DNA from 4 places in the Bradyrhizobium sp. AUGA SZCCT0105 genome. Region 1 is predicted to be linked to each of the others. Evidence: predicted binding sites of a transcription regulator. Region 1 holds the regulator's gene; each other region holds the start of a gene.
What was found. The regulator PhoB, encoded in region 1, activates phosphate uptake and scavenging genes when phosphate is short. The targets are predictions, from matches to a motif close to TGTCATNNANCTGTCAT.
Positions count from the first base shown of each region.

Region 2: a site for PhoB is predicted at 4,461-4,477, ahead of ugpB (sn-glycerol-3-phosphate ABC transporter substrate-binding protein UgpB). Genes of this name have one in related genera too.
Region 3: a site for PhoB is predicted at 4,069-4,085, ahead of JQ573_RS23690 (inorganic phosphate transporter). Genes of this name have one in related genera too.
Region 4: a site for PhoB is predicted at 3,574-3,590, ahead of JQ573_RS26225 (phospholipase C). Genes of this name have one in related genera too.

Region 1 is NZ_JAFCMK010000008.1:322,876-330,091, reverse strand. Features, by position in the region: gene pstC (phosphate ABC transporter permease subunit PstC) at 190-1,179, shown strand; gene pstA (phosphate ABC transporter permease PstA) at 1,184-2,029, shown strand; gene pstB (phosphate ABC transporter ATP-binding protein PstB) at 2,026-2,844, shown strand; gene phoU (phosphate signaling complex protein PhoU) at 2,942-3,658, shown strand; gene phoB (phosphate regulon transcriptional regulator PhoB) at 3,789-4,499, shown strand; gene JQ573_RS32555 (GcrA family cell cycle regulator) at 4,817-5,329, opposite strand; gene JQ573_RS32550 (aspartate aminotransferase family protein) at 5,826-7,031, shown strand; gene argF (ornithine carbamoyltransferase) at 7,031-7,216, shown strand, end outside.
Region 2 is NZ_JAFCMK010000004.1:672,212-679,427, reverse strand. Features, by position in the region: gene JQ573_RS22760 (hypothetical protein) at 14-151, opposite strand; gene JQ573_RS22755 (sn-glycerol-3-phosphate import ATP-binding protein UgpC) at 214-1,296, opposite strand; gene ugpE (sn-glycerol-3-phosphate ABC transporter permease UgpE) at 1,296-2,144, opposite strand; gene ugpA (sn-glycerol-3-phosphate ABC transporter permease UgpA) at 2,144-3,025, opposite strand; gene ugpB (sn-glycerol-3-phosphate ABC transporter substrate-binding protein UgpB) at 3,088-4,404, opposite strand; gene JQ573_RS22735 (CaiB/BaiF CoA-transferase family protein) at 4,817-6,022, opposite strand; gene JQ573_RS22730 (organic hydroperoxide resistance protein) at 6,245-6,670, opposite strand; gene JQ573_RS22725 (MarR family winged helix-turn-helix transcriptional regulator) at 6,843-7,216, shown strand, end outside.
Region 3 is NZ_JAFCMK010000005.1:133,772-140,987, forward strand. Features, by position in the region: gene JQ573_RS23675 (adenylosuccinate synthase) at 332-1,624, shown strand; gene JQ573_RS23680 (hypothetical protein) at 1,660-3,243, shown strand; gene JQ573_RS23685 (DUF5413 family protein) at 3,431-3,865, shown strand; gene JQ573_RS23690 (inorganic phosphate transporter) at 4,148-5,770, shown strand; gene JQ573_RS23695 (Crp/Fnr family transcriptional regulator) at 5,792-6,202, shown strand; gene JQ573_RS23700 (GCG_CRPN prefix-to-repeats domain-containing protein) at 6,293-6,538, opposite strand; gene JQ573_RS23705 (hypothetical protein) at 6,618-6,860, opposite strand; gene JQ573_RS23710 (AraC family transcriptional regulator) at 7,098-7,216, shown strand, end outside.
Region 4 is NZ_JAFCMK010000006.1:42,680-49,895, forward strand. Features, by position in the region: gene JQ573_RS26205 (aspartate/glutamate racemase family protein) at 1-641, shown strand, start outside; gene hydA (dihydropyrimidinase) at 641-2,053, shown strand; gene JQ573_RS26215 (alpha/beta fold hydrolase) at 2,083-2,967, shown strand; gene JQ573_RS26220 (hypothetical protein) at 2,990-3,229, shown strand; gene JQ573_RS26225 (phospholipase C) at 3,605-5,302, shown strand; gene JQ573_RS26230 (cytochrome-c peroxidase) at 5,339-6,658, shown strand; gene JQ573_RS26235 (aldo/keto reductase) at 6,731-7,216, shown strand, end outside.

The sequences.
Region 1 (7,216 bases):
GCGGCACAGGCGGACCGATTGAGATCCGGGCTCCATCACCGCGGCAAGTAACGCGGGGCGGGGCCCGGGCTCGCGCCCCGGGAGGCGCAACCGGAACGACGCCCGGCCAAATGCGTCAGTGAAGATCGCTTCGGGGCGTAGCGGTTTGCGTAGCTTTCACATAGTAATGAGGGGATTGGCGTGGCAGACATGGCTGTTCAGAGCGATGTGATGGAAGCCGCGGGACCTTACGATCGCGCCAAGGCCCTCAGCGCCTTCAAGCTCGGTGATCTCACCTTCTATTGGGTCACCCGCATCTCGGCGATTTCGGTCCTGTTGATCCTCGGCGGCATCATCCTGTCGCTGATCGCCGGCGCCTGGCCGGCGATGAAGGAATACGGCTTCGCCTTCCTCTGGACGCAGCGCTGGGCGCCCTCGGCCGATCCGCCGGTGCTCGGCGCGCTCGGCCCGATCTACGGCACCCTGATCACCTCGGTCATCGCGATGACGATCGCCATTCCGGTCGGCATCGGCATCGCCATCTTCCTCACCGAACTCTGCCCGCAAATGCTGCGCCGCCCGATCGGCATCGCCATCGAGCTGCTCGCCGGCATCCCCTCGATCATCTACGGCATGTGGGGCTTCTTCGTGCTGGGCCCGTTCCTGGCCAACACGTTCCAGCCCTTCATGATCAGGATATTCGAGGGCGTCCCGGTGCTGGGTGCGGTGTTCGCAGGTCCGCCGTCCTATCTCAGCCTGTTCAACGCCGCGCTGATCCTCGCCATCATGGTGCTGCCCTTCATCACCGCGATCTCGGTCGACGTGTTCAAGACCGTGCCGCCGGTGCTGAAAGAGGCCGCATACGGCATGGGCTGCACCACATGGGAAGTCGTCCGCAGCGTCGTGATCCCCTACACCCGGGTCGGCGTGATCGGCGGCATCATGCTGGCACTCGGCCGCGCCCTCGGCGAGACCATGGCGGTGACCTTCATCATCGGCAACTCGTTCCGCATCTCGTCGTCGATCTTCGCGCCGGGCACCACGATCTCGGCGGCGATCGCCTCCGAATTCGCCGAGAGCGACGGCCTGCACCAGTCCGGGCTGATCCTGCTCGGCCTCCTGCTGTTCGTGCTGACCTTCTTCGTGCTCGCCGGCGCGCGGCTGATGCTGATGCGGCTTGAAACGAAAGCGGGGAAATAGCGCCATGAACCCGATCTACAAATCCCGCCGCCGCAGCGACATCGTCATTCGCGCACTCTGTGTCGGCGCGGCGCTGTTCGGCGTCACGTGGCTGGCGCTGATCCTGTTCACGCTGGTCTATAACGGCCTTGCCGGCCTCAGCGTGCAGCTGTTCACCCAGAACACGCCGCCGCCGGGCTCGACCGAAGGCGGCCTGCTCAACGCCATCGTCGGCTCGGTCATCATGACGGTGATCGGCGTCGGCATCGGCGCGCCGCTCGGCCTGTTCGCCGGCACCTACCTCGCCGAGTACGGCAAGCACGACAAGCTCACCTCGGTGATCCGCTTCATCAACGACATCCTGCTCAGCGCGCCTTCGATCATCATCGGCCTGTTCATCTATGGCGCAGTGGTGGTGCCGATGCGCGGCTTCTCGGCGATCGCAGGCAGTCTCGCGCTCGCCGTGATCGTGATCCCGGTCGTGCTGCGCACCACCGAGGACATGCTGCTGCTGGTGCCCAATCCGCTGCGCGAGGCGGCCTCCGCGCTCGGCCTGCCGCGTTCGCTGGTGATCAAGCGGATCGCTTATCGTGCTGCGCGTAGCGGCTTGATCACCGGCGTGCTGCTGGCGACCGCCCGTGTCGCCGGTGAAACCGCGCCGCTGCTGTTCACCGCGCTGTCGAACCAGTTCTTCAGCCTGGATCTGACCAAGACCATGGCCAACCTGCCGGTGACCATCAACAACTTCGTGCAGAGCCCCTACGCCTACTGGAAAGAGCTGGCGTGGAGCGGTGCGCTGCTCATCACCTTCACTGTGCTCGCGCTGAATATCGGCGCGCGTATCCTTGGTGCCGAAAGGGCCGCAAAATGACCGAGCTTTCCGTCTCAACGACTGTCGCGAGCCACGTTCCCCAGGTGCCGCTGCCGGAAGCGCCGCCGAAAGTCACGGTGCGCAACCTCAACTTCTATTACGGCGAGCACCACGCGCTGAAGAACATCAACCTGACGCTCGGCACCAACCGCGTCACGGCGTTCATCGGCCCGTCGGGCTGCGGCAAGTCGACCCTGCTGCGCATCTTCAACCGGATGTACGATCTCTATCCGGGCCAGCGCGCGGTCGGCCAGCTGATGCTGGACCAGACCAACATTCTCGATCCCAAGCTCGACCTCAATCTGCTCCGCGCGCGGGTCGGCATGGTGTTCCAGAAGCCGACGCCGTTCCCGATGACGATCTACGAGAACATCGCCTTCGGCATCCGCCTCTACGAAAAGATCTCGAAGTCCGAGATGGACGACCGGGTCGAGAAGGCGCTGCGCGGCGGCGCGCTGTGGAATGAGGTCAAGGACAAGCTGAACGCTTCCGGCCTGTCGCTCTCCGGCGGCCAGCAGCAGCGCCTGTGCATCGCGCGCACCGTGGCGGTGCGTCCCGAGGTGATCCTGTTCGACGAGCCGTGCTCGGCGCTCGATCCGATCTCGACCGCCAAGGTCGAGGAACTGATCCAGGAGCTCTCCGAAGACTACACGATCGCAATCGTCACCCACAACATGCAGCAGGCGGCGCGCGTCTCCGACAAGACCGCCTTCATGTATCTCGGTGAGCTGATCGAGTTCGACGACACCAACAAGATCTTCACCTCGCCGAGCGATCGACGCACCCAGGACTACATCACCGGCCGGTTCGGCTAGCGCATGGTCCGCAAAATTGGGTACCGGTTTTCCGACCGGATCATGCGAAACTGAGGACACCAAATCATGATCCCCGGGATCATGAGGGAGACAAGCGATGGCTTCTGAACATACCGCCAAGGCATTCGACAGCGACCTGCAGGAGTTGACCCGCCTGGTCGCCGAGATGGGCGGCCTCGTCGAGCGGATGATCACCGAGTCGGTCGACGCGCTGATCCGTCGCGACGTCGCGCTCGGCAAGCGCGTGGTCGCCGCGGACATCGAGATCGACAATCTGCAGCGCGTGATCGAAGAGCGCGCGGTGCTGACGATCGCCCGCCGCCAGCCGATGGCGATCGACCTGCGCGAAATCGTCAGCGCGATGCGCGTGGCCACCGACCTCGAGCGGATCGGCGACCTCGCCAAGAACATGGGCAAGCGCGTCGCGGCGCTGGAAAGCGATTTCCAGCCGCTGAAGCTGATCCGCGGCCTGGAGCACATGACCGACCTCGTGCTGTCGCAGGTCAAGTCGGTGCTCGACGCCTATGCCGCGCACGACCTGCCGGCGGCGATGAACGTCTGGAAGGGCGACGAGGAGGTCGATGCGATCTGCACCTCGCTGTTCCGCGAGTTGCTGACCTACATGATGGAGGATCCGCGCAACATCTCGTTCTGCATCCATCTGATGTTCTGCGCCAAGAACATCGAGCGGATCGGCGATCACGCCACCAACATCGCCGAAACCGTGTTCTACATGATCGAGGGCCAGCAGATCACCGACAAGCGCCCGAAGGGCGACATGACCAACTTTGCCACCACGGTGCCCGGTACCTAGGACATGATCCGCAGGCGCGGAGCCGGATTGTCTTCACGACAAGTCGTTTCCGCGGGGATTATGCTCAGGAAAGCAAGCGTTTCGGTTTGCGTCTGGGCAACGGATCATCACAGAGAGAGAACTTAAGCCGATGAGCGCACGCATTCTGGTAGTCGAAGACGAGGAAGCGCTGACGACACTGTTGCGCTACAACCTCGATGCGGAAGGCTACGATGTCGAGACGGTGGGGCGCGGCGACGATGCCGACACCCGCCTGAAGGAGCGCGTTCCCGACCTCGTGGTACTGGACTGGATGCTGCCGGGCCTGTCCGGCATCGAGCTGTGCCGCCGCCTGCGGGCGCGGCCCGAGACCAAGCAGCTTCCGATCATCATGCTGACCGCGCGCGGCGAGGAGAGCGAGCGCGTGCGCGGGCTTGCCACCGGCGCCGACGACTACATCGTCAAGCCGTTCTCGGTGCCGGAACTGCTGGCACGGGTGAAGGGCCTGCTGCGCCGTGCGAGCCCGGAGCGGCTTGCGACCGTGCTGACCTATGGCGACATCGAGCTCGACCGCGAAAAGCGCCGCGTGGCGCGCTCGGGACGTCCGATCGATCTCGGTCCGACCGAGTATCGGCTGCTCGAATTCTTCCTCGAGCATCCCGGCCGCGTGTTCAGCCGCGAGCAGCTGCTCGACAGCGTCTGGGGCCGCGACATCTATATCGATGAGCGTACCGTCGACGTGCATATCGGCCGCCTGCGCAAGCTGCTCAATCCGGGCCGCGAGCAGGATCCGATCCGCACCGTGCGCGGCGCCGGCTACGCGCTCGACGACCGCTTCGCGAAGGCCGAACCGCAGCCGTAAGGCTGGCCGACAATCGTAAACCACAACACGGCGTCGTCCCGGCGAACGCCGGGACCCATAAGCCGCGGCCGGCGCAATCGGCAAGCGGCCAGACGACTTTCTAACAACGCCCATTCGTGGTTATGGGTCCCGGCGTTCGCCGGGACGACGCCGGTGATGTGACGTAGCCCGGATGGAGCGAAGCGAAATCCAGAACTTCATTCTCCGCTTCAAACACCGCGCCGGATTACGCTTCGCTCCATCCGGGCTACGAGCCACAAAAAAATCCCCGCTTTCGCGGGGATTTGTTTTTACAGTCCAGGCAGTTTCCCGAGTGCTTACTTGATCTGTGGCTTCGCCGACGGCCGGCGGCGATCGGCGGCGGGCTGATAGGCGACGCGCGAGTGATGCGCGCAATAGGGCAGACCGGCGAGCGCCTTGCCGCCGCAGAAGAAGAATTCCGGGCTCGAGGGATCGCCGACCGGCCAATGGCAGGTGGCCTCGTTGAGCTCGAGCAGCGACAGCCGCTGGCTCATCGGCACCACGTTGTCGAAGGAGATCGGATCGGGCTCCATCTCGACCTCGAAGGCGTGCGCAAGCGCAGTGTTGCCGCGCGAGACCGGGCGCGCCACCCGCATCATGTGCTGGGCGGGGCGGGCCTTGCGCTGCCGCGGCGCGGCCGTGGAGGGGGCCTTGGCGCGGCCGGAGAGGCCGAGCCGATGTACTTTGCCGATCACGGCGTTTCGCGTCACATTGCCAAGTTCCGCCGCGATCTGGCTGGCCGAGAGGCCGGATTCCCAGAGCTTCTTCAGCTGCTCGACGCGATCGTCGGACCAGGTCAATACAGTCATCACATTCTTCCTTTCGCATGGCGCCGGCCACTCATCGGAGCGGCGCTGCGAGCCAATCTGGACAAATATCCCTGCGGCCAGAATCCCTTAGCCCTCGCCGGGCACGGTGTTGCGCCCGAACGTTTACGCGAGACACGAAGGCTACTTAGAGGGTCCAGTACTGCCGCACGAGATGTCGTACCCGACAGGCCAAACGCTACAATATGGCGTGACTCTGGCGCAAGAGTCCGCGGCCGTGCGTCCACATGTTCCCACAAAGTTAAGCATTGCTATGAGGCTTTTCCACCGCACCGGAATGCTCCGGATTGCGCCGGTTTCGCATTGCAGGAAGGCCGGCAAAGGCCGGCTCCTGGCGATTGACACTGACCGGCCGCCGCATAGAATGACCCGCACGTGCCGCCCGCAAAGGCGGCCGTTTTGTTTTCCGAAGCTGGCGGTTGCTGCGTAGGCGTCAAGGCGCGCGGCGATTGACGGCTTCAAACCGGCAGTGAACGCCATGACCAACGCCTCGTCGCATCTGCTCCCCGTCTTCGCCCGGGTCGATCTCGGCTTCGAGCGCGGCGAGGGCGCCTGGCTGATCGCAACCAATGGCGACCGCTATCTCGATTTCACCTCCGGTGTCGCGGTGAACGCGCTCGGGCATGCGCATCCGCATCTGGTCAAGGCGCTGCAGGAGCAGGCGACCAAGCTCTGGCACATGTCGAACCTGTTCAAGAGCCCGGACGGCGAGGTGCTTGCGGCGCGGCTGTGCGAGCAGAGCTTTGCCGACTTCGTGTTCTTCTGCAATTCCGGCGCGGAAGCGATGGAGGGCGTGATCAAGCTGGTCCGCCACCACCACTTCTCCAAGGGCCATCCCGAACGCTACCGCATCATCACCTTCGAAGGCGCCTTCCATGGCCGCACGCTGGGCACGCTGGCCGCGACCGGCTCGGCGAAATATCTCGAGGGCTTCGGCCCGCCGATGGACGGCTTCGACCAGGTGCCGCACGGCGACATCGAGGCGGTGAAGAAGGCGATCGGCCCGCACACGGCCGGCATCCTGATCGAGCCGGTGCAGGGCGAGGGCGGCGTGCGCTCGGCGCCGCAGGCGTTCTTCAAGGCGTTGCGCGCGCTGTGTGACGAGCATGGCCTGCTGCTCGCTTTCGATGAGGTGCAGACCGGCATGGGCCGCACCGGCGAGCTGTTCGCCTACAAGCGCACCGGCGTCACGCCGGACGTGATGTCGCTGGCGAAAGCGCTCGGCGGCGGTTTCCCGATCGGCGCGGTGCTCGCGACCGCGCAGGCTGCAGCCGGCATGGCGCCGGGCTCGCACGGCTCGACTTTCGGCGGCAATCCGCTCGCGGTCGCATCCGCCAATGCCGTGCTCGACGTCATGCTCAAGCCCGGCTTCTTCGAGCATGTGCAGAAGATGTCGCTGCTGCTCAAGCAGAAGCTCGCTTCCGTCGTGGACCGCTATCCCGGCGTGCTGTCGGAGGTGCGCGGCGAGGGCCTGTTGATCGGCGTCAAGGCGGTGGTGCCGTCGGGCGATCTGATCGCCGCGCTGCGCAACGAGAAACTGCTCACCGTCGGCGCCGGCGATAATGTGGTGCGGTTCCTGGCGCCCCTGATCGTGACCGAGGCCGAGATCGACCAGTCGATCACAGCGCTCGAGCGCGCCTGCTCTGTGCTATCGGCGCCGCAGCCGAAGAAGGCGGCTGGATAATGAGCAAGCCGGTCCGTCACTTCCTCGACATCAACGAGCTGCCGCTCGCCGAGCTGCGCAACATGCTCGAAGCCGGTGCCGCCATGAAGGCGAAGCTGAAGGCGCATGAGAAGGGCAGGAAGCCGCTCGAAGGCAAGACGCTGGCGATGATCTTCGAACGCCCGTCGACCCGCACAAGGGTGTCG
Region 2 (7,216 bases), on a different contig from region 1:
GCTTGCCCGTCGGTCATAAGCCAATATGGGAGTGATCTGGATAGCGTTCAAGCGCTTCTGAAACCAGCGTAAATGCCGCCTGACGCATATCGGTTCTGATCAAATCAGGACCGATATATTCCACTTTTTGTTTTGGGCGCGTTTTCTTCATGCGAACCGGTGTCCACTTCGCTCGAAAACGCGCCAGGATGGCCCCCGATCGTTCCTGATCGGTTACGGGCCGACGCGCTTGCGGCCGTCAGCGGTAAAAAGATGCAGTTTGTCGCGCGGCGCGACCGCCCGGATCTGCTCGCCGATCGCAGGCCCCGTGGCGCCGGGAACCCGGACGATCACCTCGCCCGGCGGCAGCTCGCCCGGATTGGCGGCGATGGCCCGTTCCTCGCGCTGGCGGCTGCCATAGACGAAGGTCTCGGCGCCGACATGCTCGATCGCCTCGACCGTCAGGCCGAGCGCGACGCCGCCGGATGCGGTCTCGCCGGTGATCACGAAATCCTCCGGCCGGATGCCGACGATGCCGGCACCATCGGCGCCCCCGATCTGGGATTGCAGCTCGTCCGAGCGCAGCGGCATCAGGTTCATCGGCGGGGCGCCGATGAAGGAGGCGACGAAGGTGGTCGCCGGCTTCTGATAGATTTCCAGGGGATTGCCGATCTGCTCGACCTGGCCGCCATTCATGACCACGAGGATGTCGGCGAGCGTCATCGCCTCGAGCTGGTCGTGGGTGACGTAGATCGAGGTGGTGTTGAGCCGGCGCTGCAGCTTGCGGATCTCGACCCGCATCGCGATGCGCAGCTTGGCGTCGAGGTTCGACAGCGGCTCGTCGAACAGGAAGACTTTCGGCTGCCGCACGATGGCGCGGCCCATCGCGACGCGCTGGCGCTGGCCGCCGGACAGCTGCCGCGGCTTGCGCTCCAGCATCGGCGAGAGCTCAAGCACGCGCGCGGCCTCCTCGACGCGGGTCTTGACCTCGGCTTCGGCCATGCCGCGGTTGCGCAGGCCGTAGGCCATGTTGTTGTAGACGCTCATATGCGGATAAAGCGCGTAGTTCTGGAACACCATCGCGATGTCGCGATCGGCGGGCTCGATCTGGTTGACGATGCGGCCGCCGATGTCGATCTCGCCGCCGGTGATGGTCTCGAGCCCCGCGACCATGCGCAGCAGCGTGGACTTGCCGCAGCCGCTTGGGCCGACCAGCACGCAGAACTGGCCGTCGCCGACGTCGACATCGACGCCCTTGATGGCCTCGAAGCCGCCGGGATAGGTCTTGCGGACGCTGCGCAGCGTGACGTTAGCCATTACTTTTCCGTCTCCACCAATCCGCGCACGAACAGTTTCTGCATCACGACGACGACGAACACCGGCGGCAGCATCGCGAGCAGCGCGGTCGCCATCACGACGGGCCATTCGGTCAGCGCGTCGGTCGTGGTGATCATCTTGCGGATGCCGACCTGGATGGTCTGCATGTCGTCGCGCGTGGTGATCAAAAGCGGCCAGAGATACTGATTCCAGCCGAGGATGAACAGGATCACGAACAGCGCGGCCATGTTGGTGCGCGACAGCGGCAGCAGCGTATCCCAGAAGAAGCGGAACGGGCCCGCGCCGTCGATGCGCGAGGCCTCCAGCAATTCATCCGGCACGGTCATGAAGAACTGCCGGAACAGCAGCGTTGCGGTGGCCGAGGCGATCAGCGGCAGCGACAGGCCGGCATAGCTGTCGAGCAGATGCAGGTCGGCGACGATCTTGTAGGTCGGATAGATGCGCACCTCGACCGGCAGCATCAAGGTGATGAAGATGATCCAGAAGATCGCCATCCGGAACGGAAAGCGGAAATAGACGATCGCATAGGCCGAGATGATCGAGATCGCGATTTTGCCGACCGCGATCAAGAGCGCCATGATCAGCGAGTTCAGCATCATGTTGAGCACCGGCTCGCGGGTCGAGCCGCTCGTGCCGACAAACAGCGTCTGGTAGTAGGTCTTGAAGAAATGGCCGCCGGGCAACAGCGACATCTGGCCATTGGCGATGACGGCGTTGTCCTGGGTCGAGGCGACGATCGCCAGATAGACCGGGAAGGCGACGATCGCGATCCCGATCCACAGGATGGCGTGAGCCAGATAGCGCTGGAAACCCTCCTCCTCGACCATCAGTAGGTCACCTTGCGTTCGACGAAGCGGAACTGGATGCCGGTCAGCACGATGACGATGACCATCAGGATGACCGACTGTGCCGCGGAGGAGCCGAGATTGCCGCCGAGCAGGCCATCGGTATAGACCTTGTAGACCAGCGTTTCGGTCGCCTTGCCCGGGCCGCCGCGGGTCATCGTGTCGATGATGCCGAAGGTGTCGAAGAAGGCGTACACGATGTTGATCACCAAGAGGAAGAAGATGGTCGGCGACAGCAGCGGGAAGATCACGGTCCAGAACCGCCGCATCGGGCGGGCGCCGTCGATCGCAGCGGCTTCGATCACGCTCTTCGGGATGCTCTGCAGCCCGGCAAGGAAGAACAGGAAATTGTACGAGATCTGCTTCCAGGCCGCGGCGAGGATGATCAGGGCTGCGGCCTGGTCGCCGTCGAGCAGCGGATTCCAGTCGACGCCCATGGCGCGCAGATAGCGCGACAGCACACCGAGCGAGGGGTGCAGCATGAACACCCAGAGCACGCCGACCACCGGCGGGGCGACGGCGTACGGCCAGATCAGCAGCGTGCGGTACAGCGTCGAGCCGCGCAGCGGCTTGTCGGCCATCACCGCGAGCAGCAGCGCGAACGACAACGAGGACACCGCGATCGCAAGCGAGAACGCGAAGGTTCGGACGATGGCGGCGAAATAGGCCGGGTCCTTGAACAATTCGAGATAGTTCTCGAACCACACGAAGGTGGTCGAAAGGCCGAAGGCGTCCTGCAGCAGGAAGGATTGGATCACCGCCTGCGCGGCCGGCCAGTAGAAAAAGATCAGGACGATTGCGAGTTGCGGGGCAACCAGCGCGTAAGGCAACAGCTTTGACTGGAAAATCGCTTGCTTTTGCATGATCTCGGCAAAATGGCAGGCCGCGTTTGCGGCCTGCCGGTTGATGGTCTCAAGACATCATGTCAGTGGACGGCGGTCTTTTCAAACTGCCGCAGCATCTGGTTGCCACGTTCGACGGCCGAGTCCAGCGCCTGCTTGGCGGTCTTCTTGCCGGCCAGCGCCTGCTCGATCTCCTCCGACCACATGTCGCGGAGCTGCACCATGTTGCCGAGGCGCAGACCGCGGGAATTCTCGGTCGGCTCCTTGTTGGTGAGTTCGAGCAACGGGGTCTCGAGATAGGGCTGGTCCTTGTAGAAGCCCTCTTCCTTGGCCTTGGCGTAGGCTGCCTTCGTGATCGGCAGATAGCCCGAGGCCTTGTGGATCCAGATCTGGCGATCGGTGTCGGAGAGGAAGGTCAGGAACTTGGCCACGCCCTTGTATTCTTCGGCCGACTTGCCGCCCATCACCCACAGCGAGGCGCCGCCGATGATCGAGTTCTGCGGCGCGCCCTTGACGTCGGGATAATACGGCATCGGCGCGGCGGTGAAGTTGAACTTGGCCTGCGCCTTGACGTTGCCGAAGAAGGCCGACGAGGTCAGGTAGATCGGGCACTCGCCCGCGGTGAAGCGGCCTTCGCCGGTGTTGGTGCGGCCGGCATAGTCGTAGGTCTTGTCCTTTTGCAGCTCGACCAGGTTCTCGAGATGCTTGACCTGCAGCGGACCGTTGAATTCGAGCACGGTGTCGAAGCCGTCGAGGCCGTTGGCCTTGCTGGCGAGCGGCACGTTGTGCCAGGCCGAGAGCTGCTCGAGATTGACCCAGGTGACCCACGAGCCGGAGAAGCCGCAGGTGGTGTAGCCGGCCGCCTTCAGCTTCTTGGCGTCCTCGAACACTTGCGGCCAGGTCTTCGGAATCTCCGCGATGTTGGCCTTCTTCAGCGCATCGAGATTGACCCACATCACGGTCGACGACGAGTTGAAGGGGAACGACAGCATCTCGCCCTTTGAGGTCGAGTAATAGCCGGTGATCGCGGGCAGATAGACGCTCGGATCGAACTTCTCGCCGGCGTCGGCCATCAGCTTGTAGACCGGTTTGACGGCGCCGGTGGCGGCCATCATCGTTGCGGTGCCGACCTCGAACACCTGCATGATGTGCGGCGCGTTGCCGGCGCGGAACGCAGCGATGCCGGCGTTCATGGTGTCGGCGTAGCCGCCCTTGTAGGTCGGGATCACCTTGTAGTCGGACTGCGAGGCGTTGAAATCGTTGGCCAGCTTGACGATGACGTCGTTGTTGGCGCCGGTCATCGCGTGCCACCACTGAATCTCCGTCACTGCAAACGCAGGCGACGCGAATACAAGCGTGGCAGCAGCTGCCGCAGCAGCGCCGAGTCGTCTGAAAATCATCAAAAGCCCCTCCCGGTTGGAACGTCATCTTTCGTTGCGCGCGTTAACAGCGCCGGATGACGTTCAAATGACCGTATAAACGAAAGCCATGGTACGGGGGAAGCCGAAGCAAAGGGAAGCGCTAAAAAAGGCGGAGAACGCAGCCGCGTGCGTGCGGTGCAACGCCGGACGCGACGTTGCACCGCAGGGGCTGACGGTTCTCGAAGACACGGACTCCGCATCACCTCGCCCCGCGTGCGGGGAGAGGCCGGAACGCATCGTTAGATGCGTTCCGGGTGAGGGGGATTCTCCGCAAACGCCGCTACTGTCGTATGCGCGGAGACAGCCCCTCACCCCAACCCTCTCCCCGTAAGAACGGGGCGAGGGAGTGCACCGCCATCGCGGTCGGTATTCGACGTGATCTCCTGACGCGTCAGCGCTGGCGCTGGGGACCGCAGACCACGCCCTTGTCGACCAGGCCGTTGATCTCGTCCTTGGAGTAGCCGAACTCGCCGAGCACTTCCGCAGCGTGCTGGCTGAACTTCGGTGGCGTGCGGCGCAGGCTCGGCTTGGTGCGTTCGAGGCGGATCGGCGAGGCGACGCCCTTGTACCAATCCTTCTCGATGACGTCGCCGCGATGGATCGTGTGCGGGTTGGTCAGCGCCTGGTCGATCTTCTGCACCGGGCCGGCCGGCAAGCCGGCGGCGAGCAGCCGGTTGCACAGCGGTTCGGCCTCGTGCTGGCTGAACACCGCGGCAAGCTCGGCCCTCAGCGCATCGCGGTTGGCGATGCGGTCCTTGTTGCGGGCAAAGCGCGGATCGGTGCCGAGCTCGGGCTTGCCGATTTCCTTGGCGAGCTTGCGGAAGGTGCCGTCATTGCCGACACCGATGAAGATGTTGTCGGTCTTGGTCGGGAAGATCGCGTAAGGCACGAGGTTGGGATGTTCGTTGCCGGTGAGCGACGGCGGCTTGCCATGCATGAAATAGTTCGCGGTGTGCGGATGCATGATCGCAAGCCCGGTCTCGTACAGCGTGGTCTCGATGAACTGGCCGAGCCCCGAGCGCTGCCGCTCCGACAGCGCCATCAGGATGCCGATCGCCGCATAGAGCCCGGTCGTGATGTCGACCAGCGGCACGCCGATGCGCATCGGGCCGCTCTCGGGCGAACCGGTCGCCGCGATCATGCCGGTCATCGCCTGGATGATCGCGTCATAGCCGGGATTGCCGCCGCGCGGGCCGTCGGCGCCGAAGCCGGAGATCCGGCAATGTACGAGGCGCGGAAATTTCGCGCGCAGCACGTCGTTGCCGATGCCCCATTTGTCGAGCGTGCCCGGCTTGAAGTTCTCGATCAGCACGTCGGCGGTTTCGAGCATCTTCATCAGCACCGCGCGTCCACCCTCGGAGGCGAGGTCGAGGCCGATCGAGCGCTTGTTGCGGTTGATGCCGACGAAATAGGCCGCGTCTTCCTCATGGAAGGGAGGGCCCCAGTCGCGCACCTCGTCGCCGGCGGGCGGCTTGACCTTGATCACGTCGGCGCCGTGGTCGGCAAGGATCTGGGTGCAATACGGGCCGCCGAGCACGCGCGTCAGATCGATCACGCGCAGTCCGGTCATCGCGCCGGTAGCCGCTGGGGTATTCATGGAAACAACCTTCGCTCAGTTGGGATCGGAAAACGAGGGTCCCAGAGCTAACGGTCTTCAGGCGAGGCAGCAATGCTTCCGTCGGCGCAGGCCCATGCAGCAGGCGGCGCGTGCGTTCGCCAAGCGAACTGAAAAGAGCGAACTGGCATCCGCAATGCAATGCTCTCTTGAAATGCAATAGTCCGCCACGCGGGACGTGGCGGACTATCGGCAGTCGGTGAACTAGACGACGCTCAGCTTGACGTCGACATTGCCGCGGGTCGCGTTGGAATAGGGGCACACATGGTGGGCCTTCTCGACCAGCGCTTCGGCGTCAGCGCGGGAGAGGCCGGGCAGCGAGACGGCGAGGTCGACGGCAAGGCCGAAGCCGCCTTCCGAACGCGGGCCGATGCCGACCGTCGAGGTCACCGAGGCGTCGGCGGGAACCTTGGGGCCGCCCTGGGAGGCCACGAACTTCATGGCGCCGATGAAGCAGGCGGCATAGCCGGCTGCGAACAGCTGCTCCGGATTGTTGCCGGCGCCACCGCCGCCACCGAGCTCCTTCGGGGTCGTGAGCTTGACGTCGAGCGCGCCGTCGAGCGTTGCCGCATGGCCGTCGCGGCCGCCGGTTGCCTTGGCGCTGGTCTTGTAGAGCACGTTCACAGACATTGTGGTCTCCCTTGGGTTTGGACTTCAGCTTGAATTCAACAAGCCATGTATTGCATCCAATTAGATTGTGCACAATATAAATTATGCGGTCTCACATTTAATTGTTCGCAATTGAATCCGCGGTCCTGTGGGCCCAGAATGACCCGGAAACGAGATGGATTCGATGGGAATCATGGTCAGGAAACAGACGGCGGCGGATCAGGCGCTGCGGCTCGATAACCAGATCTGCTTTGCGGTCTATTCGACCGCGCACGCCTTCAACCGCGTCTACAAGCCGCTGCTCGACCGGCTCGGGCTGACCTATCCGCAGTATCTCGTGATGCTGGCGCTGTGGGAGCGCGACGACGTGCCGGTGAAGGACCTCGGCGAGCGGCTGTTCCTGGATTCCGGCACGCTGACGCCGCTGCTGAAACGGCTGGAAGCGGCGGAACTGATCAGGCGAACCCGCAGCACCGAAGACGAGCGGGTGGTGCTGATCGCGCTGACGCCGCAGGGCCACGCGCTGCGTGAAAAGGCCAAGGCCGTTCCGCAGTCGATCCTCGCGGC
Region 3 (7,216 bases), on a different contig from region 1:
CGGGCGAATGATCGCCGCAATGGGCCCGGCGATCAATCGGCCGTACGGCCAGCGTCAGGCCACCCCAACATTAAATTCCCGCCAGTCCGGCGCGGCCGGGCGCGGCATGGAATTTTCAGGGGATATCAAAGGCTTGTCGCCCCTCTAAAAGGAGCAAACGACCCCCTTCTTGCTTGCGCAGCCGACCCGCTTCCTTTATCCGGTAGGCGCCTTGCGTGCGCGCGGCCGGGCGCCGCGGTTTGGGCTGGGCATATCATGCATGGTCGCTGTGGGCGGACGCGTTTTCGCCGCGATCATGGTCTCTGAAACACCTGAAGGGAACATCTTCGCAATGGCCAATGTTGTCGTCGTCGGCGCCCAATGGGGTGACGAGGGGAAGGGCAAGATCGTCGACTGGCTGTCGGAACAGGCCGACATCGTCGTGCGCTTCCAGGGCGGCCACAATGCCGGCCATACGCTCGTGATCAATGGCGAGACCTACAAGCTGGCGCTGCTGCCCTCCGGCGTGCTGCGCCCGAACAAGCTCGCGGTGATCGGCAACGGCGTGGTGTTCGATCCGCAGGCCTTCCTCGACGAGGTCGCCAAGCTGAAGGGGCAGGGCGTTGCGGTCGGACCGGACAATCTGCGGATCGCCGAGAACGTCACGCTGATCCTGCCGCTGCATCGCGAGCTCGACTCGCTGCGCGAATCCTCCAACGCCGTCACCTCGATCGGCACCACCCGCCGCGGCATCGGCCCGGCCTATGAGGACAAGGTCGGCCGTAGAGCCATCCGCCTGATGGATCTCGCCGATCTCGATACCCTGCCGCACAAGATCGAACGCCTGCTGGCGCACCACAATGCGCTGCGCCGCGGCAACAATCTGGAGGAGATCGACGGCAAAGGCATCCTCGCCGAACTGACGGCGTTCGCACCGAAACTGCTGCCCTATGCCGAGACGGTGTGGCGGCTGCTGGATATCAAGCGCCGCGAGGGCAAGCGCATCCTGTTCGAGGGCGCGCAGGGCGCGCTGCTCGACGTCGACCACGGCACCTATCCCTATGTGACATCGTCCAATACGGTGGCGGCACAGGCCGCGACCGGCACCGGCATGGGTCCGGGCGCCGTCGGCTATGTGCTCGGCATCTGCAAGGCCTACACCACCCGGGTCGGCCAGGGTCCGTTCCCGACCGAGCTGAACGACGAGATCGGCGAGGAAATCGGCCGCCGCGGCAAGGAATTCGGCGTCAACACCGGGCGCAAGCGCCGGGTCGGCTGGTTCGACGCGATGCTGGTGCGGCAGACCGTCCGCACCTGCGGAATTGCCGGACTGGCGCTGACCAAGCTCGATATTCTCGACGGGTTCGACAGCATCAAGGTCTGCATCGGCTACATGCTCGACGGCAAGGAAATCGACCACCTGCCGGCAGGCGAGGGCGCGCAGGCCCGCATCGAGCCTATCTATGAGATCATCGAGGGCTGGAAGCAGCCGACCGCCCATGCGCGGTCCTGGGCGGACCTGCCGGCCCAGGCCATCAAGTATGTCCGCCGGGTCGAGGAGCTGGTGGGGTGCCCGGTCACCCTGCTTTCCACTAGTCCGGAACGTGAAGATACTATTCTGGTACAGAATCCGTTCGAGGCTTAACGGGATATTACCTATATCCCACCAATTGTGTGGAAATGGCTGACTACTACCCGCTGATCGCCCGTGCCATCGCCGGACTGGACCCCAACGCCCCCGGCGAAGCCCGCCGTGCGCTGTATGCGCGGGCGCGGACGGCGTTGATCCAGCAGCTCCGCGGCGTGCAGCCGCCGCTCTCCGAATCCGAGATCACCCGCGAGCGGCTGTCGCTGGAAGAGGCGGTGCGCAAGGTCGAGTCCGAGGCCGCGCAGCGCGCCCGCGAGGCCTCGCGCCCCGGCGGCGGGGCAGCCCGCAGCAGCGACCCGCTGCGCCGGGCCAATCCAAGGCCGCCGGAGGCAAGTGCAAGGCCGCCCGAGGCCAATTCCGCCGACAATGCCGCGCGCCCGCGGCCGCCGGCCGAACCGCGCCCGCCGCGCAATTTGCGCCCCGATGCGCCGCCGCCGGCCCCGCCGCGGCCGCAGAACCCGCAGGCCCCTGCTGGCCCCGATACCCAGGCGCCGCAGGCCCGGCCGGCTGCGCCGCGCCGGGGCCCCGAAGGCGCGCAGCCCCCGACGCCGCCGGCCGCCCCGGGCGTGCGCGGCTTCCGCGACATCACCGCCGACGCCGACGATCTCGGCCGTGCCGCGGCGCAAGCCAGCCGCAACGCGCGCAAGACCTACGCCAACGTGCCGTCGCCCTCGCCGGAATTCGACCGGCTCGAGCCGAGCCTCGAAAATCGCGGCGGCGATCCTGAGGCGCCGTATTCCTACGACGAGTCGATCGAGGAGGCGGAGCGCTACGCCCCGCAGCCGCCCCAGGCGCCGCCGCCGCCACGCTCGCGGGTCAGCAATGCCGAGCGCGAGCCGAAGCGGCCGCGTGTCGGTTCGATGTTCCCGTTCAAGACCGCGATCGCGATCGGCATCCTGCTGATCCTGGTCGGCACCGGCTTTCTGTTCCACCAGCAGGCCGCTACCCTTGTCAGCAGCCTGTTCAAATCCTCGGCCCCCGTCGAGGCGCCGAAGGACGCCACGGCGACGCCTTCGAGCAAGAAGATCACCGACCGCGTCGGCCAGCCGTCGTCGTCCGGCGAGCCGGTCGCCCCGGTAGCGCAGCGCGTGGTGCTCTATGACGAGGACCCGTCGGATCCGAAGGGCAAGCAATATGTCGGTTCGGTGGTCTGGCGCACCGAGCAGGTCAAGGGATCGGGCAACCAGAAGCCCGACATCGCCGTGCGCGCTGACATCGACATCCCCGATCGCAAGTTCAAGATGACGATGTCGTTCCGCCGCAACACCGATTCATCGCTGCCGGCGAGCCATACCGCGGAATTGACCTTCATCCTGCCGCAGGACTTCGCCAATGGCGGCGTCGGCAACGTGCCGGGCATCCTGATGAAGTCCAACGAGCAGGCGCGCGGCACGCCGCTGGCCGGGCTCGCGGTCAAGGTCACCGACGGCTTCTTCCTGGTCGGCCTCTCCAATGTCGACGCCGACCGTTCGCGCAATCTGCAGCTCTTGAAGGAGCGCTCCTGGTTCGACGTGCCGCTGGTCTACACCAACCAGCGCCGTGCCATCATCGCGATCGAAAAGGGCGCCCCCGGCGAGCGCGCCTTCAACGACGCCTTCGCGGCGTGGGGTGAGTAACAGCTTCAGCGCTCACCTCGGTCCTCACGATCTCATCGCCCGGCTGAGTCCGGGCGATTCCGTATCGCAGCGAACTGTTGCAGCGCATCGACGCGATGATCCCGGAACATTACCGGGCGCTTTCGAATTTCCCTAGAACCGTCGCGTGACTGCGTTACACTCGCCTGATGTCGGGCAGGGGCACGCCATGAAACGCTATCTGATCTTCGCAGCCATCGGGCCGTTCATCGGCGGCTTCCTGCTGCTGCTCATGACCACCTATCAGTCCGGCTACTGGACCGAGACCAATGGCGGCGAAGTGGCGAAGCTGTTCGTCGTGTTCGTGAAGTCGCTGCAATACAATTATCTGTTCGGCATCGTGCCGTCGCTGATGTTCGGCGCGATCGACGACATCCTGATGCATATGCGGCGGATCACACCGACGGTGCGGATGCTGATCGTAGGTCTCGTGGCGTTCGTCGGCGCGGCGCTGACCTACGCCTCGCACGGCTCCGAAAGCGGCGCCGTGCAGTTCATCCTCTACGGGCTGGTCGGCTTCATCCCGGGCGTGATCACGTCCTGGCTGGCGCACAAATATGCCGAAGAGCAGCACGTGCCGGCACAGCCGGCGTCCCAGCATTAGGGCATGTACGCATTGCCTCGGGAAAACAGAAGTCGCCGGCTTTGACATGCTCGGCGATTTCTGACGGGGCGGCACATTGAGCGCATCGCAGCCGGACAGGTGGTCATGCCAACGCATGGCGAGCAGCCGGTCGCGCAATTATAGTAATTTTGTCAATGTATTAGACGTCGGCTGAAAGCCGGGGGCATTGCCCTTCATGGAACTGTCATATGGGCGTCATGTAAACGTAGTCCCAATGTCACATGGCCGCTTTTGTCCTCCCGCGGCCGTGAGGGCGATCATATGAGCGATGTAGCGTTACCTGGTTCGATTGAGCCCGCGCGGCGCCGCGGCCCCGATCTCGAGAAGGGCTTTCATCCTCTTACCGGCATCATCTATCTCGGCGTGATCGGAGCCGCGCTGCTGTTCGTGGCCTACAGCATCTACGCGGACGTCGGCGCGACGGGCGCGGGCAAGACCTCTTATGCGGCGTTCCTGCTGCTGTTCGTGGCGCTGTTGATCTCGCTCGGCTTCGAATTCGTCAACGGCTTTCACGACACGGCGAACGCCGTCGCGACCGTAATCTACACGCGCTCGATGCCGGCCCACATTGCCGTGGTCTGGTCGGGCCTCTTCAATCTGATCGGCGTCCTGCTCTCCAGCGGTGCCGTTGCCTTCGGCATCGTCTCGTTGTTGCCGGTCGAACTGATCCTTCAGGTCGGCAGCAGTGCCGGCTTCGCCATGGTGTTTGCGCTGCTGATCGCCGCCATCATCTGGAACGTGGGCACCTGGTATTTCGGATTGCCCGCCTCGAGTTCGCACACCCTGATCGGATCGATCATGGGCGTGGGGATCGCGAATGCGCTGATGCATGGACGGGAGGGGACGTCCGGCGTGGATTGGTCGCAGGCCGTCAACACCGGCAAGGCGCTGCTGCTGTCGCCGCTGTTCGGATTTGCGCTCGCTGCCATCCTGCTCTACGGGCTGAAAACCGCGCTGTTGCGCGCAACGCCGGCGCTGTTCGGCGAGCCGAAAGGCGATCAGCCGCCGCCGTGGTGGATCCGCGGCATCCTGATCCTGACCTGTACCATGGTCAGCTTCTTTCACGGGTCGAACGACGGTCAAAAGGGCATGGGTCTCATCATGCTCATCTTGATCGGCGTGGTCCCGACCGCTTACGCACTCAACCGCGCGATGCCTGCGAGCCAGATCGCGGCATTCACCGCGAATTCGGCGGCGGCGAGCAAGGCGATCGAGGATAGGGGAGCCGATCGCAAGGTGACGGGCAATCCGCGTCCGGCGGTGACGAACTACATCGCGCTTCGACAACTCACCGACGATACCTATCCGTCACTCGCCGTTCTCGTCGGCGAAATCAGCGACCAGGTCATTCAGTATGGTTCGCTGGCGAAATTCCCGGCCGAGACCGTCGGCAACACGCGTAACGACATGTATCTGGTATCGGAGGCGCTGCGCTCGCTCATGAAGAGCAGCGACAGCGGGCTGAACGATGCCGATGTCGCGACGCTCAATCGCTACAAGGGCTCGCTGGATGCCGCGACCAAATTCATCCCGTCCTGGGTGAAGATCGCGGTCGCCATCGCGCTCGGCCTCGGCACGATGGTCGGCTGGAAGCGGATCGTCGTGACGGTGGGTGAAAAGATCGGCAAGACCCATCTGACCTATGCGCAGGGCGCCTGCGCCGAGATCACGGCGGCGGCGACCATCGCCGCGGCAGACGGATACGGCTTGCCGGTGTCGACGACGCATGTGCTGTCATCCGGCATCGCAGGCACCATGACCGCAAACGGGTCCGGCCTGCAATGGTCGACAATCCGCAACATCGCCATGGCCTGGGTTCTGACCTTGCCGGTGGCGATGCTGATCTCTGGCATTCTCTACTTCGTGTTCGCGCATTTGTTTTAGCCGGAGCAGCAAGACAACCGGATGCAAGAGATCTGCATCCGGGTTCGGGGAAAGGAATCTCGAGTGGCAGATGCAAGCTTCAGCCTTCTGACGGGCAACGATATCGAAACCCGCCTGGTCCGAGCCGGTGGCATTATTTTTCGCGAGGGCGAGGAGGCCAACGAGCTGTTCGTGATCAAGAGCGGCTATGTGCGCATTCAGGTCGGCAACAAGACCATAACGGACCTGCCGGCCGACACGATCTTTGGCGAAATGGCATTGATCGACAACGAGCCGAGGAGTGCGACCGCCACGGCGCTCACCGATGTCGAGCTCGTCCCGGTCTCGGAAAAGCAGTTTCTCTTCCTCGTCAGCCAGACGCCGCATTTCGCGCTGAAGGTGATGAGGACGCTGGCCCAGCGGCTCAGAACCATGAACAAGGGCGTCTTCTAGAGCGTTTTCGAGCGAAGTGGATCGAACGCAAAAGCGGCGGACGTTTCCGTCCGCCGCCGGCGTGATGAAAAGGCCTGGGTGCCGAAATGCTCAGGTGCCGTTGGCGCGGCAGCGGCCGCCCGGGCCGAGATACCAGCCGCGCGGACAGGCGTGCATCCACGGCCGCGCGTAGTTGCGGCGGCAGCCGCCATAGGGACCGCGATGCCAGCCGCCGCCACAGCCGCCGGCGACCGCGATGACATCGGGATTCTCGGTGGGCGTAACGGGCGCGAGCGGCATGGCGCCGGCGCTGCCGAGCGAGGCGAGAAGGAAGGCGGCCGCAATCAATCTGGTCATGAGTGTCGTCCTCTGCTGATGTCAAAAGTCATTCGTTGATCTCTTCAAAAATTCGCTGCGCGCTTCTCCAATTCGTGCGCTAGCCGCCGCCAGCGAACGCGATGCCGGCACGCACCTCGCCCATCGCCTGATCGATCAGGCCGAGCGCACGCTCTCGGTGGCCGCCCTTGTTCGGCGTCGCCCTGGTGAGCTCGGCGCGCGCCGATTGCAGCATCGCAAGGCTCTCGTCCATGTGCGGCTGGGCGCCGATCGCGTAGCCGATCCCCATGCTGGTGGTGATCGCAACCCCGAGCAGCACCTTGCGGATCGCGGAAGTCTTCATCTCTTGGTCTCCTCTGGCTGGCCCGCTTGTGTGCGGGGGCTCACTTTGAGTGGTCTTTGCCGGCTGCGAGCCGGTGCCATCGGTAAGCCCCCGGCGGCAGGCGCGTCTTGGACTGGGAAGCGCCGGAGGATTCCGGACTTGGACTGTCCGGCGCTGTGCACAGGGCCGGTGGCTTTCACCTTCCGTTCATCTCGTGGTGGCCAGACTGCCGGCCAGCACCTTGGTCCCGTCCTTCCGATGTCCGTCATCAAAAAAAGGCTGTCGACCGACATGCTGCCGCCCGGTCTGGGTGAGCGGCAGCGCTACATGTTCTTCGCCGAACTGTTCGAGCATTTCTCCAACACCGGCGAGCTCGA
Region 4 (7,216 bases), on a different contig from region 1:
CGTATATCGCGACCCGCGCCGAGGCCCAGATCGGCGGCGCGATCGCGCTGGAGATGCTGGCCGAGGCCGGCGCCGGCATCGATGCCGCCATCATCGCCGCGTTCGGCGATCCCGGCCTGTTCGGCGCGCGCGAGCTGTTCGCGTTTCCGGTGGTGGGCCTGGCCGAGGCCGCGATGCTCACCGCCTGCATGCTCGGGCGGCGGTTCTCCATCGTGACCTTCGCCGGCGCGCTGGCGCCCTGGTATGAGGAGTGCGTCGCCATGCACGGGCTGAGTTCGCGCTGCGCCGGCATCCGCACGCTCGACGGTAGCTTCCAGTCGATCTCCGACGTGCAGGCCGAGAAGGAAGAGCTGCTGGTCGCGCTCGCCAACCAGGCGGTCGAACAGGACGGCGCCGACGTCGTCATCTTGTCAGGCGCGCCGCTCGCAGGCCTTGCCGCAAAGGTCCGCGACCGCATTCCGGTGCCCGTGGTCGATCCGGTCGCGGCCGCTGTGCGCCAGGCGGAGACGCTTGCCGTGCTTAAGCCGCGCAAGGCGGTCGCCGGCACCTTCCGGCGGCCTGATCCAAAACCAACGCTCGGGCTGGCCGGGCCGCTTGCTGCAATCATCGAACATCGCTCACCGAAAGAGGGGACGGACTGATGTCCTTCGACACCATCATCCGCGGCGGCACCGTCGTCACCGCTGCCGACACCTTCGCCTGCGATGTCGGAATCCGTGACGGCAAGATCACGGCGCTCGGCCGCGATCTCGGCGATGCGGCCACGATCATCGACGCCACCGACCGGCTCGTGCTGCCCGGCGGCATCGACAGCCATGTCCATTTCGCCCAGCCATCGGGCGATGGCATCGTGATGGCCGACGGCTTTGCCAGCGGCACCCGCTCGGCGGCGTTCGGCGGCAACACCACCGTGCTGCCGTTCTGCCTGCAGGAGAAGGGCCAGACGCTGCGCGAGGCGCTCAAGCACTACCATTCGCTGGCCGAAGGCGAATGCCACGTCGACGTCGCCTTCCATCTGATCGTCACCGATCCGACCGAGCATGTGCTGGGCCAGGAGCTGCCGGCGCTGGTCGAGGACGGCTATACCTCGCTCAAGGTCTTCATGACCTATGAGGGGCTGGCGCTGTCGGATCGCGAATTGCTCGAGACCATGTCGGTCGCGCGCGAGACCGGCGCGATGCTGATGGTGCATGCGGAAAACTTCGACGCGATCCGCTTCCTGACCGACCGGCTGGAACGCGCCGGCAACACCGCGCCGCGCTTCCACGCGACCTCGCGGCCGATCCCGGTCGAGCGCGAGGCCACGCACCGCGCGATTTCGCTGTCCGAGCTCGTCGATGTGCCGATCATGATCGTGCATGTCTCAAACCGCGAAGCGATGGACGAGATCCGGCGCGCGCAGCAGCGGGGCTTGCCGGTGATGGGCGAAACCTGTCCGCAATACCTGATGCTGACCGAGAAGGATCTCGATCAGCTCAACATGGAGGGCGCAAAGTACGTCTGCTCGCCGCCACCGCGCGATGTCGCCAGCCAGCAGGCCTGCTGGGAAGGCTTGCAGCAGGAAGTGTTCTCGGTGTTCTCGTCGGACCACTGTCCGTTCCGCTACCACGACCCGCAAGGCAAGCTCGCGCCCAAGGGGCGCACCAGCTTCCGCTGGGTACCGAACGGCATCCCCGGGGTGGCGACGCGGCTGCCGATCCTGTTCTCCGAGGGCGTGGTCAAGGGCCGCATCGACCTCAACAGCTTCGTCGCCTTCAGCGCCACCAATCATGCCAAGATCTACGGCCTCTATCCGCGCAAGGGCACGATCGCCGTCGGCTCGGATGCCGACATCGCGCTGTGGGATCCCAAGCGCAAGGTGACGATCCGCCACGAACTGATCCATGACGGCTCCGACTACACGCCCTATGAAGGGCTCGAGGTCACCGGCTGGCCGGTGCTGACCATGGTGCGCGGCAGGGTGGTCGTCGACGACGGCACCCTTGTCGGCAGCAAGGACCACGGCACATATTTGCCGCGCGCCAAACCACCCGCAGGAGCGACCATCCCGTAACCTGCAAAGCAAGAAGGCAGGAGACCACCATGCCCTACGCGACGACAGATGACGGCGTGCGGCTCTATTTCGAGGAGACCGGATCCGGCCATCCGGTGATCCTGGTCCATGAATTCGCCGGCGACCTGCGCAGCTACGAGCCGCAGATGCGGCATTTCGGCAAGCGCTTCCGCACCATCGCCTACAATGCGCGCGGCTTCCCACCGTCTGACGTGCCCGAGCAGGTCTCGTCCTATTCGCAGGCGCGCGCCGCCGACGATATTCTTGCCGTGCTCGATCACATCGGCGCGCCGAAGGCGCACATCGTCGGCCTGTCGATGGGCGGGTTTGCGACGCTGCATTTCGGATTGCGTCACCCGGCGCGCGCGCTGTCGCTGTGCATCGGCGGTTGCGGCTATGGCGCCGAGCTCGACAAGCGCGAGACGTTTCGCGCCGAGGCCGACGTGATCGCGGGCATGATCCGCAAGGACGGCATGCCGACGTTCGCCGAGCGTTACGCCTACGGCCCGACCCGCGTGCAGTACGAGAACAAGGATCCGCGCGGCCACGCCGAATTCAAGGCCATGCTGGCCGAGCATTCGGCGGTGGGATCGGCCAACACCCAGCAGGGCGTCCAGAAGGAGCGTCCCTCGCTCTACACGCTGGTCGACGAGATGAAGCGCATCACGGTGCCGACGCTGATCATCACCGGTGACGAGGATTGGCCGTGCCTGCTGCCGGGCGTTCTGATGAAGCAGAGCATCCCGTCCGCCGCGCTCGCCGTCATGCCGAACTGCGGCCACGCCATCAACATCGAGGAGCCCGACGAATACAACCGGATCGTCGGCGATTTCCTGGCGCAGGTCGAAAGCGGCCGCTGGCCACAGCGCGATCCCAGGGCGGTGAGCGCCTCGATCACCGGGATGAAGGATTAAGGCGATCAGCCTGGCAGCTTCGATGGCGAGCTACATTGGCGATCACCAGCACTCCGATACAGAACGTCACTCTTCAGCCATTCTCACTGTCATCGACATGAAAACCCTCGAAGAAGTGAAAAATGAGTATGAACACCAAGTGGAGATGTTCCTCCACAACCATCCCGTGGAGCTAGAGAGTTTCAAGGAGTTGTGGGCTCGGGCGAATTTCGGCGAGCATACGTTATGGTGCAGGAAGTCACCCAAAGACTCGGGCTTGTGATGTCGAGCGACATGAACAAGGCAGATGAGGAATTCTTTTGGATGTATATGCACTAGCGATGTGTTGCGGGCGATTGTCGCATCGCATCCGTTGGGCAGACTTGTCGTGACGGTTCAAGTGCAGGCGGACCTCCTGGTCTCCAGTTAGTCTTCTCGATCTACCAGATTTTTGAAATGCGGCTGGCATAGCGGCGTTATCGACACCGCGATCGATTCGATGACAACGATGCAACATCCGTTTGCTCGCGCTGCAACCGACGCGTGAATCGAACGCGCGATGATGAATCGCTGTGATGAAACTTACACAGCGCTGTCATCGGCGATGGATAACTTGTCGCATGTCGACGTCATAAATCCTTAAAAAATGGGGCAAGAAGTGAAGGCGAAATTCCTTTCAACGGTCGGAGTCTGTCTGGTCGCTGCTGCTGCAGTTGTGTGCAGCGCCGCCGCTCACGACGATGATCGAGATCACGATCATCGTCATCCGCACGACATTCACACGGAAACGCCGATCAAGCATCTCGTCGTGATCTTCAACGAGAACCGCTCGTTCGATCACTATTTCGCAACCTACCCGAATGCGGCCAATCCGACCGGCTCGATTCCGTTCACGGCCAAGCCGCATACGCCGAAGGTCAACAACCTCGCCAACGCCAATCTGCTGACCAACAACCCGAACACCAATGCGGCCAACGGCACCGGCGCGACCAATCCGTTCCGGCTCGATCGCACCCAGGCCAACACGCGCTCGCAAAACCACGCCTACACGCCCGAGCAGCAGGCGGTCGACAACGGCAGGGAAGACCTGTTTCCGAAGTTCACCGGTCGCGGCACCGCCGGCGGCGTCGGCGCCTTCGGCACCAACGGGCAGGTGATGGGTTATTTCGACGGCAACACCGTCACCGCGTTCTGGAATTACGCGCAGAACTTCGCGATGAGCGACAACAACTGGACCGACACTTTCGGTCCGTCGACGCCCGGCGCGCTCGAGGTGGTCTCCGGCCAGACCAATGGTGCGCAGAACATCGTCGGCACGTCATCGTCGATCGCCGACGGCCAGGGCGGCCTGACGCTGACCGGTGATACCGACCCTGCCTACGACGCGTGCTCGAGCACGACCAGCCAGGTCCTGATGACCAGCAAGAACATCGGCGACCTGCTCAACGCCGAGCACATCAGCTGGGGCAGCTTCATGGGCGGCTTCGACCTGACGCTCAAGAACAGCAACGGCACCACCAACTGCGCCCGCAGCACCTTCTCGAGCAACGTCAACGGCAGCATCGTCGACTACATCCCGCACCACGCCTGGTTCCAGTACTACAAGTCGACCGCCAACCCGACCCATGCGCGGCCGAGTTCGGTCGATGCGGTCGGCCACACCTATGTCCCCGGCAGCAAGACGCTCGATCCGGCCAACCACGCCTACGATCTCGAGGACTTCTACGCTTCGGTGAAAGCCGGTAACTTCCCGGCGGTCTCCTATATCAAGATGCCGGCCTATCAGGACGGACATCCCGGCAACTCCGATCCGCTCGATGAGCAGGCGGGCAATGTCGAGCTGATCAACTTCCTGCAGAAGCAGAAGGAGTGGCGCGAGACTGCCGTCATCATCACCTATGACGACTCCGACGGCTGGTACGACCACCAGTACCTTGCGCCGATCAGCGCCTCGTATGATCCGACCGCCGACCAGGTCAACGGTCCCGGCCAGTGCGGCCGCGGTATCGGCAAGCAGACGCAGCCGAAGGGCCTGAACGGTCAGCCGGTGAACGGCCGCTGCGGTCCCGGCACGCGGATCCCGTTCCTGCTGATCTCGCCTTACGCCAAGAAGAACTTCGTCAGCCACACCCGCATCTCGCAGGCGTCGGTCGTGCGCTTCATCGAAGACAACTGGCTGCACGGCCAGCGTCTCGGCGGCGGCTCGTTCGACGACAGCGTCGAATCGATCACAGACATGTTCGACTTCGATCATGGCCACGATCACGACCACGACGATCGGCAGAACAAGCTGTTCCTCGATCCGACGGCCGGCACGGTCATCGTCAGCCCGTCTGACGATCATCACCATCACTAACGCTCTGGGATCACTGGACGTCATATGAACGGCCGCATGTTGTGGCTTCTCGGCGCCGGCCTGCTCTGCATGGCCGGCGCCGTTGCGGCAGTCGAGACCCAGGGACTTCCGGGGACAAATCCGAGTCCGGTGCAGCTCAGGCGTCCGCCGGTCGCCCCGCTGTCCGGCATGGCGCAGCTCGGGCAGATGATCTTCTTCGACGCGTCGCTGTCGTCGTCGGGCGCATTGTCGTGCGCCTCCTGTCACAGTCCGGACCACGCCTACGGACCGCCCAACAATGCGGCGGTGATGTTCGGCGGGCCCGCGCAATCGCGGCAGGGTACGCGCGCCGTGCCAAGCCTGACTTATCTCGAGCGGCAACCGAATTTCAGCATCGGGCCGGAGAAGGACGAGGACGACAATGTCGTCGACTTCGCGCAGTTGGCCGCGGCAGGTCAGCAGGCCGCGCGTGCGAAAAAGGTCGCGACCGGGACCGCGGCGTCGGCGGTCAACATCGTGCCGCAGGGCGGACTGTTCTGGGACGGCCGCGCCGATACGCTGCAGGACCAGGCGATCTTCCCGCTGCTCGATCCCAACGAGATGGATGGCGGCAGCATCGAGGTGGTGGCGCAGAAGCTGCGCCAGGCGAGCTATGCCCCGCGCTTTGCCGAACTGTTCGGCGCGAACATCTTCGACAATACGCGGCTGATGGTCGCGGAGGCGATGTTCGCGGTCGCGCGCTACCAGGTCGAGGAGTCGAGCTTCCATCCCTACAGCAGCAAGTTCGACTACTGGCTGGAAGGCAAGACGCGGCTGAGCGAAAGCGAGTTGCGCGGCCTGCAATTGTTCAACGATCCGGACAAGGCCAATTGCGCCGGCTGCCATACCTCGGCGCCGACCCGCGACGGCCTGCCGCCGCTGTTCACCGACCACCAGTATGAGGCGCTCGGCGCGCCACGCAACGCCGCGCTCGCCAGCAACCGCGATCCCAACTATTTCGATCTCGGGGTCTGCGGCCCGTACCGCACGGACATTGCCGAGCAGACGCAATATTGCGGGATGTTTCTGACGCCGACCTTGCGCAACACCGCAACCCGACGCGTGTTCTTCCACAACGGCGTCTTCACGAGCCTCGAGCAGGTGCTCGATTTCTATAACTTCCGCGATACCAATCCGGAGAAGGTCTACCCGCGTGCGGCCGACGGTACGGTGCGGAAATACGACGATCTGCCGGAAAAGCATCACGGCAATGTCGACGTCGCTGATCCGCCGTTCGAGCGCCATCTCGGCGACACGCCGGCGATGACCGCGCAGGACGAAGCCGACATCATCGCCTTCCTGAAGACGTTGACCGACGGTTACCAGCCGGAGCGGTGAGCGGTCGCGACGGCTCATCGCGGAACCCATGCGTGAGTTGGCAGGTCCTCGTCATGCGCGCATAATGGGCGCATGAATGTGGTCGAAGGCAACGGTGCCAGAATCCCCGCGATCGGGCTCGGCACCTGGGAGCTGCGCGGGCGGACCTGCGCCCGCATCGTCGAGCAGGCGCTGCGGCTCGGTTACCGGCACATCGACACGGCCCAGATCTATGACAATGAGCGCGAGGTCGGCGAGGGGCTGCGCGCCTCCGGCGTCAAGCGCGACGATGTGTTCCTGACCACCAAGATATGGACCACGCATTTCATGGCGAAGGATCTCGAACGTTCCGCCAAAGAGAGCCTGGCGCGGCTGCGTCTGACCGAGGTCGATCTGTTGCTGTTGCACTGGCCGCACCCGCACGTGCCGCTTGCCGAGACGCTCGGCGCGCTGGCGCGGGTCAAGCAGGCGGGACTGGCGCGGCATATCGGGGTCTCGAACTTCAACGTGGCGTTGATCGAGGAGGCGGTGGCGGCGTGCCCCGAGCCGCTCGCCTGCGATCAGGTCGAGTACCATCCT